DNA from 2 places in the Microbispora sp. H10830 genome. Region 2 is predicted to be linked to the other one. Evidence: riboswitches for the same ligand, from Rfam matches in the RefSeq annotation. Region 2 holds a riboswitch; the other holds the start of a gene.
The links. Region 2 has a riboswitch for cyclic di-AMP ahead of HHX35_RS12920 (CHAP domain-containing protein). Riboswitches for the same ligand answer to the same signal wherever they lie in the genome.

Region 1: another riboswitch for cyclic di-AMP. It lies ahead of HHX35_RS23960 (CHAP domain-containing protein); the one in region 2 lies ahead of HHX35_RS12920 (CHAP domain-containing protein).

Annotation. Positions count from the first base shown of each region.
Region 1 is NZ_JABBWX010000009.1:304,946-309,307, reverse strand. It holds gene HHX35_RS42705 (hypothetical protein) at 1-167, opposite strand, end outside; partial or broken gene HHX35_RS23970 (pyridoxal phosphate-dependent decarboxylase family protein) at 260-832, shown strand; gene HHX35_RS23965 (helix-turn-helix transcriptional regulator) at 888-1,235, opposite strand; gene HHX35_RS23960 (CHAP domain-containing protein) at 1,350-2,036, opposite strand; cyclic di-AMP (ydaO/yuaA leader) riboswitch at 2,051-2,184, opposite strand; gene HHX35_RS23955 (HAMP domain-containing sensor histidine kinase) at 2,391-3,560, opposite strand; gene HHX35_RS23950 (response regulator transcription factor) at 3,557-4,210, opposite strand.
Region 2 is NZ_JABBWX010000004.1:119,943-124,304, reverse strand. It holds gene HHX35_RS12925 (GNAT family N-acetyltransferase) at 1-718, shown strand, start outside; cyclic di-AMP (ydaO/yuaA leader) riboswitch at 1,017-1,159, shown strand; gene HHX35_RS12920 (CHAP domain-containing protein) at 1,327-2,106, shown strand; gene HHX35_RS12915 (DUF305 domain-containing protein) at 2,204-2,821, opposite strand; gene HHX35_RS12910 (hypothetical protein) at 2,895-3,554, opposite strand; gene HHX35_RS44590 (M48 family metalloprotease) at 3,598-4,362, opposite strand, start outside.

The sequences.
Region 1 (4,362 bases), on a different contig from region 2:
CTGGCGGACCTGCTCGCCGCGGCCGAGCCCGGCCTGGTCGCGAGCGCCGGCCCGCGATACTTCGGGTTCGTGGTCGGCGGCGCGACACCGGCCGCGACCGCGGCCGACATCCTCGCGGCCGGTTGGGACCAGATCGCGACCAACTCCGTCACGTCGCCGGCGGCCATGGCGGCCGAGGCCGCCGCCGGCGCCTGGCTGAAGGAGCTGCTGGGGATCCCGCCGTCGGCGTCGGCCGGGTTTCGTCACGGGCGGCCAAGCGGCCAACACCGTCGGGCTCGCCGCCGCCCGGCACCAGGTGCTGTCGGACGCGGGCTGGGACGTGGAACGGCGCGGACTGCTCGGAGCGCCGCCGATCCGGGTGATCGCGGGGGAGGAGCGGCACGGGACCATCGACCGGTCGCTGCGCCTGCTCGGGCTCGGGACGGACGTGGTGGAGCCGGTGCCCACCGGGCCGAGCGGCGCCATCGACCCCGGGGCGCTGCGGGATGTGCTGCGAGGCGGCTCCCCGGGCCCCGCCATCGTGTGTCTCCAGGCCGGCAACGTGAACACCGGCGCCTTCGACCGGCTGCGGGAGGCGTGCGAACTGGTTCGCCGGCACGGTGGGTGGGTGCACGTCGACGGGGCGTTCGGGCTGTGGGCCGCGGCGAGCCCTGCGACCCGGCATCTGGTGAACGGGCTGGAGCTGGCCGACTCCTGGGCCTGCGACGGCCACAAATGGCTGAACCTCCCGTACGACTCGGGCTTCGCGTTCTGCGCCCGGCCCGCCGTGCACGCGGCGGCGATGTCCTACGCCGCCCCTTACCTGGTCGGTTCGGGCACCCAGGCACCGTGATCGCGGTGACCCCGCACCGGCGGGCTGGTACGGCCATGCGTCAGGTGCGCACGATTCACGGACGGGAGTCGTCCCGCAGGCGGCGCTCCCGCCTGCCGCGGGCGAGTTCGGTGCCCAGGGCGTCCAGGCGCTGGTTCCAGAAGCGGCGGAAGTGGTCGAGCCAGATGTCGACCTCGCGCAGCGGCGCGGGGTCGACGGCGTACAGGCGCCGGGTGCCCTCGGCCCGGACCGTCGCGAAGCCGCTTTCCCGCAGCACGCGCAGGTGCTGGGACACCCCGGGCTGGGAGATCCCGAACTCCTCCTGCACGATCGCGCCGATCTCCCCGGCGGGGCGCTCTCCCTCGGCGAGCAGTTCCAGGATCCGGCGGCGCACCGGATCACCGAGGACGTCGAACGCGTGCATGCCGCCAGGCTCGCAGCTCACGCTTATATAGGTCAATTTGGAGGGAGCCGGACGCTCTCGGTGGGGACGGCGAAGCGCGCCGGGATCACCGGCGCGCTTCGGGGCGGTCGTCCGTCAGGAGGAGGCGGATGCGGATGCGGATGCGTCCCCGGGATACATCGGGTAGCCATATCCGGCCACCTGCCAGGTGGGACGGGTGCGGGCCTCGACGGCACCGCCGTCGCCGGTGTTGCCCTCGATTGTCCGGATCGTGCCGTCGCCGTTGTCCTTGACGACGAACCCGACGTGCTCGACGTCGTCGATGTCCTTGCTGCCGTTCCAGTTGAAGAACACCACCGCGCCCGGCTTGGGCGTGCGGCCCCAGCGGCCGTGGTCGGCGAACCAGCGGGCGTGCTCCACGGTGTAGGCGTCGGAGCCCATGACCGGACCGATGCCGAGCTGCTGTCCCACCCACGAGACGAACATGTCGCACCAGGCCGCGTTGAGGTAGCCCTTGAGCGTGCCGCCGTCGCGGGCGAGCGTCTCGCGGGCGCGGGGAGTGGACATGTACCACTGCTGGAACTTGGTCCCGCCGCCGTTGGCGTTCTCGCTGATCCCGACCTGGCTCCTGGCCAGGGTCAGCACGTCGGTCGCGCTGACCTTGGGCAGCGTGGAGGCGATCTCGGACATGGACTTCGCGGCCGCCGCGCCCTTGCCGGTGGCCGGGTTGTCCGCGTGCGCTGCCGGCGACGCGATCAGCACCGCCGAGGCCAGTGCCCCGCCCGCGAGGGCAGCGCGAAGACAGGTGTTGAGGACGTGCATGGTGGGGCGTACTCCCTTACTTCCATGCCGCCTACCGGGTTAGCTGACGGGTTCGGGCTGGAAGTCGCCCTACGGCACGCATGCCGATTCACCCCAGGAGAGGTGGGTCCCCGGCTCCGCGCGGACGCGGACTCGGCGGCCGGGCGGCAGGCCGGGTCGGCCGGCCGCGTCGGTCTGAGGAGGGCTTCTTGACCATTGAGATGAGCAAGTGCGCCCTGAGATGCCTAAAACGTAATAGACCAGGTCAAACCGGTCAAGTTAGAACAACTCAGATTTTACTGGGCAGTAGGCAGCAAACCTGGCGCGGACGGGTAGCGGGCGCGCCGCGATCACCGGCGGCAGGAGAATCCGGGCTCACCCGGGCAGGCGTACGGTCACCGTCAGGCCGCCCTCCGGCCGGGCGAGCGCCTCCACCTCGCCGCCGTGCGCCACGGCGATGGCCCGGACGATGGACAGGCCCAGCCCCGCCCCCCGGGCGGAGCGGACGCGGTCGCCGCCGAGCCGGCGGAACGGCTCGAACAGGTCGTCCACCTCGTATGGCGGGACCAGGGGCCCGGTGTTCTCCACCGTCACGCTCACCCCGGCCTCCTCCTCCCGCAACCGGACCCAGACCTCCCCGTCCCGCACGTTGTACTTGATCGCGTTCTCCAGCAGGTTGACCAGGCAGCGTTCGAGGAACAGCGGGTCGCCGTGCGCGACCGCCGGGCACAGGTCCTCGTGGACGACCACCTTCCTGCGGCGCGGCTGCAGGTCGATCTGCTCCATCGCCATGCGGACGACCTGCCGCAGGTCGACCGGCTTGCGGGCCGCCAGCTCCTGCTCCGACTGCGCCAGCATGAGCAGGCCCTCGATCAGCCGCTCGTACCTCGCGTTGGTGCCGAGCAGCGTGCGGGCCAGCGCCTTGAGGTCCTCCGACGCCGCCGGCTCCTCCAGCGACACCTCCAGGACCGTACGGTTGACCGCCAGCGGGGTGCGCAGCTCGTGGGAGGCGTTGGCGATGAACCTGCGCTGGGCGTCGAACACCCCGTGCAGCCGGTCGAGCATCGCGTCGAAGGTGTCGGCGAGCCGCTTGACCTCGTCCTGCGGCCCGCGCAGCTCGATCCGCTCGTGCAGCGTGCTCTCCGACAGCCGCTGCGCGGTCTCGGTCACCCGGTCCAGCGGGCGCAGGGCACGGTCGGCCACCAGGTAGCCCAGCACCACCGCGACGACCCCCACCAGGACCATGACGATCACCGACGACCTGAGCACGTCGGTCAGCACGTCGGCCGCCCCCTGCTCGACGTTGGTGCGCACCCGCTGCGCGAGCATGTCGCTGTCGGGCAACCTGCCCCCGAACACGGTTTGGGGGGTACCGGTCACCTTCGACGCCACCGCCACCACGAACCGCTGGTTGAGCGCCCGCGCGGTGAGCAGGTGGGTGAACCACAGCAGCACCGACCCCGCCAGGAAGAACAGCCCGCCGTACAGCAGGGTGAGCCGCATGCGCAGGCCGAGCCTGCTCCACGGGGACAGGACGCGGGTCACAGCCGGTACCCCCGGCCCGGCACGTTCTCGATAACCGCGGGCTCGCCCAGCTTGCGGCGCAGCGAGGTGATCGTGACGCGCAGCACGCCCGTGCCGGCGTCGGCGTGCTCGTCCCACACGCTCGCGCGCAGCCGGGCCGAGGTCACCAGCCCTCCGCCGGCGCACATGAGCTCGCGCAGCACGTCGAACTCCTTGCGGCCCAGCGCCACCTCACGCCCGTCGCGCACCACCGTACGGCGGGCGGGGTCGAGCCGGATCCCGGCCCGCTCCAGCACGGGCGGCACCACCCGGGGCGAGCGCCGGGCCAGCGCCCGGATCCGGGCCACCAGCTCGGCGAACGCGAAGGGCTTGACCAGGTAGTCGTCGGCGCCCAGGGACAGACCCCCGACCCGGTCCCGCACCCGCCCGGCCGCCGTCAGCATGAGGATGCGGCCGGTCCCGCTGGCCGTGACCAGTTCCCGGCACACCTCGTCGCCGTGCACCTCGGGCAGGTCGCGGTCGAGCACGACCACGTCGTAGTCGACGTAGGCGGCCAGCTCAAGCGCCTCCTGACCGTCGTAGGCCACGTCCACCGCGATCGCGTGCAGCCGCAGCCCCCGTGCGACGGCCTCGGCCAGCTGTTCCTCGTCCTCGACCACGAGCACCCGCATCCCAACCTCCCGCTCGCTCCGAGAGTGGCGCAGGCGGTGTTAGCCGCGGATAAGCGGATCTCGCTTATCCGCGTTTAGCACCGCCTCCGCTGGAGTTGGGCCCCGTCCCGGGTGAACGCCCCGGATGAGAAGGAACGACAGAGGAGGAACGA
Region 2 (4,362 bases):
CAACCTTCGCCGCCGTCCCGAAGTCGTCGAGATCGGGGGCTTCGTCCTCGGCGTGGAGCCCGGCACCACCAGCCCGTACGTCAACTACGCGACACCCCTGCCCGGCGCCCGGCCGGGCGGGCGGGACGTCGCGGCGCTGATCGGGTCGTTCCGCGAGCGCGGGCTCAAGCCCCGTCTCGAGTTCGCCCCGGACGCCGCGCCCGCCGTGGAGCCCGCACTTCGCGAGGCGGGGTTCACCGTCGAGGCGGTGCACGACTACCTCGTCTGCATCCCGGCCACGCTGACGAGGCCGCGAACCGCTCTCCCGGTGGAGACGCCGTCGACGGACGAGGACTACACGGCGATCGACGCCGCCCTGTCGGAGGCGTTCGGCGGGGAGTTCGCCTCGTCGCCGGAGGGCGCGGCCCGGCTGCGCCGTACGGAGGAGAGCGGCGGCGCGGTCCGGTTCGTCCGGGCGCCAGGCGGCGGCTGCGCGGGAGCGGCCATGTGCTCCGCTCCGGCCGTGGAGACGTCGGAACTCGCCGGCGTCGGCACCCGCCCCGGCTTCCGGGGGCGGGGCATCGCCGCCGCGGTCACCGCCACGCTCGCCGAGGCGATGCTCGCCAGGGGAGCACGGTCGGTGTGGCTGGAGTACGGCGGCGAGGGATCCCGCCGGGTCTACGAACGCGTGGGCTTCCGGCCGGCCGGCACCCGCCTGTACATGTCGCTCGAAGTCTGACCCGCGCCGTCTGATCGCGCCCGGCGGGGGACCGCCGCCCGCCGGGCGCGACGGCGTGTCCGGGGGTACGGCCGCCTGGCCGTGTCGTCTTCGCCCCGCCCGCCGTACGGGCGCTCATGCCCGTACGGCGCTGTGTGGCGCATCTCACCGCGGGCGGCCCGCGACCGTGAGGACCTGCGGAAGCACGGAACGGCGGCGGCCAGAATGATGCTCTTTGCCGGGTTTTTGGTCGTGTCTTACTTGTTATCTATTAAGCTTCCCGTGTGTCTCGCCGGTGCGCGGTCCTCAACCCGAGGACGACCGGCGACCGCCGAATCCCGGAAGTCATCGATCCCGGGAACCGGGGACCCACGTCTCTTGGGGTGAATCCGGACCATCCGGTAGGGCTACTCCTGGCCCGAACCCGTCAGCTAACCCGGTAGGCGGCCAAGGAGAGGAGAGCGCGTGGAGTGTCGGCTCCACCTGCCCACCCGGTCCGCGTCGTGTCGCCGGACCACATGCCCGCCCTGGAACGTCTCCAGGCTTCCGGGGTGATGGCGCGCCCGTGACGGGCTGCCACATTTCCCGTTTCTGATTCCGCCCCGCCGCGGCCGTGTCCTCGGACGGTCATGCCGTCATGCCGCCACGCCCCGCGGGCCGGTTCGTCATGTCTCGAAGCGCGCCATGAGGAGCCTCCGATTTCCACCGATCCGATAGCTCGACAGCTGCTCGACGCCGTCCGCCCCGAACTGGGCTACCGCGAACGAGCAGGGAAACACACGAAGTTCGGCGAGTGGTACGCCGACAACATCGCCAAGGACTCCGACTTCAAGACCGCCCCCTGGTGCGACATGTTCGTCTCCTGGGCGGCCGACCGGGCCGGGGTGCAGGGCCACGTCGGCGAGTTCGCGCTCACCACGCGGCACGCCAAGTGGTTCAAGGAGCACCACGCCTGGAGCGACAAGCCCGAGCCGGGCGCCGTGGTCTTCTTCGACTGGTCGGGGTCCAAGAAGATCGGGGACATCGACCATGTCGGCATCGTCGAGAAGGTCGCCGGCGGGAAGGTCCACACGATCGAGGGCAACGTCGACGGCGTGTGGCTGAAGCGCAAGGTGCGCGACAAGAGCAAGATCGTGGGGTACGGCCTGCCGCGCAAGGTCAAGGTGGCGCCGAAGGCGCCGGTGACGATCCAGCCCGTGGCGGCCGTCAACGCGAGCGTCCAGCGCGCCGCGGCGCCCACCACCAGGAACATGGCGGCCACGCAGGGGAAGTCCCTCGACGTCGTGTGGTCGCCCGGGGACGCCGTCCTGCCGGCCGGTCTGCTGTTCGCGGTGGTCTCCACCGCCGTGACCGGGCTCCGGTTCAAGGCCGCGGCGGCGACGTCCGGCGGACGGCACCGCAAGCGATGACCTCCCACGATGACCTTCCACGACGACCCCCCACGGTCACGTCCCGCCGCCTTCCTGAGCGGCGGATCACCGTGGCACGTCGTCGACTCGGGCCGCGCTAACCCAGCAGGCCCTTCATCTCCCTGATCTCGGCCGACTGGCTGGAGACGATGGACGCCGCCATCCGCCGGGCCGGCTCGTAGACCCCGGTGCGCAGCTCGTCGCGCGCCATGGCGACGGCGCCCTCGTGGTGCCGGATCATCATCGTGAGGAAGGCCCGGTCGAAGGCCCGTCCGGACAGCCCCGCGAGACGCCGCATGTCCTCGGGGGACATCATTCCGGGCATGGCGTGGTGCTCCGGCGCGGGGCTCTCACCGGGCACCCGCTCGCCCCAGGCCGTGAGCCAGCCGCTCATCGTCCGGATCTCGGGAGCCTGCGCGGCCTCGATCCGCCGGGCGAGCCGCGCGACCCGGGCGTCCGCCGCGCGGCCCTCGGCCAACCTTCCCATCTCCACCGCCTGACGATGATGCGGGATCATCATCCGGGCGAACATGACGTCCTGGTCGTTGTGGACGGCCGCCGGTGTCGTGCCGGCAGGCCCGGTGAGCACGGTGAGCGCGGTGAGCGCGGCGGGTGAAGACGATGCCCCGGGCCAGGCGGCGGAGCCGTACGCGCCGCCCAGGCCGACCAGCAGATCGGCCGTCAGCAGGGCCGCCGGCAGAACACGTCCCTTCATAGGCCGACACCTCCGTACGCCCGGGCGTGGTGGGGTCCTGGATTGTCGTACCCCGTCCCGCGGAACGTTCCCGTCAGCCGAACGTGATCCGGAACCGGTAGTTGTCGCCGTAGGTCGAGCCGCGGATGGTGAACGCCGCGCTCCCCGAGCTCACTCGGCCCGATACCGTCGCCCCGGCGTTGACGGCGTAGAGGAAGGGGGACGTGCCGAGATTACGGCAAGGGACGATGGTCTTCTCTCCGTAGAAGTGGTTGAACGTGGCCCCCTCGGCGCGATGGCTGTCGACCAGCTTGCCGGACCAGGAGGTGCCCGATCGGCCGGTGACCCAGTAGCCGAGCAAGAGGTTCGGGTCGCGTACGTTGCCGCCGAGATCGCGGGCCGACGCGGTGACGACGTGGGCGGAGCCGAATTGGAAAGATCCGACGGCTCCGATGTTCCCCACGTAGAACTCCCAGTAGAAGGGATTGCGCTCGACCCGGCCCGCGGCGGACTTGGGTGGGCCGGTGATGAATTTCGCGGCCATCCTGTATCGGCTGGTGCCGATGAACCGGTGCTCGCCCGAGAGGGGACCTCCGCAGTAGTCGTATGAGTCGACCACCACGGTGGCGGTGCCGCGATAGATCTGTAGCGCGGACTGCGCGCCGGTCGCCGGGCCGGCCGGGATCACCGCCCCGAGCACCGCGGTCACCGACACGGCAGCCGCTGATCCGCGTTTCCGTGCTTTTCTGCTCATGGAGAATTCCCTCCTTGTCGTACCGTCGATCAAGGGCCGTGTTTCAGATGAAACTCGTCATATAGAGCGCCAGAGGAAGGACGGCGGCCAGTGCATAGGGAGCGAACTGAGAATTGCGATCGCCGGCGTGTCGTGTCCGTACGATCCACGGCCAGACGACCAGCAGCACCGTGCTCCCGCCCAGGAGGAGCCGGTCGAAGGCGAGCCCTTTGACGATGCTCTGGAACACGTGGGCGATCGCGGCGCCGATGTCCTCGCCGGTGAGCATGAACGCGGGCAGAGCGAGGGCCGACACCAGCACGAGCCGGACGACGAAGGTCGCCGGCCACGCCACGGCCAGCCCCGTGAGGCCGCAGAAGCGCCCCCCGGCGACCTTCCGGCGCAACGCGGCCGGCGGGTGGGTGAGCACTCTGCTGACACGTCTCAGCCGGCCGCCGGGAAGGGTCCGTTCGAGGGCCAGTGCCCGGATGAGCGCGTCGGCGCCACGCTGCCGGACCGCCAGCCGATCCGCGCCGAGTTCCGCCAGCCACAGCGCCACGACCGGCAGGAGCAGCATCCTCGGGACGACGGCGGCGTGGACGAGGAGCTGCCCGGTCAGCAGGCGCCCGGCCGCGCCTCCGAGCGTGACGTACAGGGTGATCGGCAGCAGCCCGACCACTACGAAGATCGGGCCCCAGACGCGCACCAGCCAGGTGAAAGGGCTCGCGAGACCGACGACGTGGTGATCGCGTTGACGACGGTGGGCGATCTCGTGCAGCAGTACGGCCTCGGCCGCTTCGGGGTCGGCCCGCCACAGGACGGTCAGCGG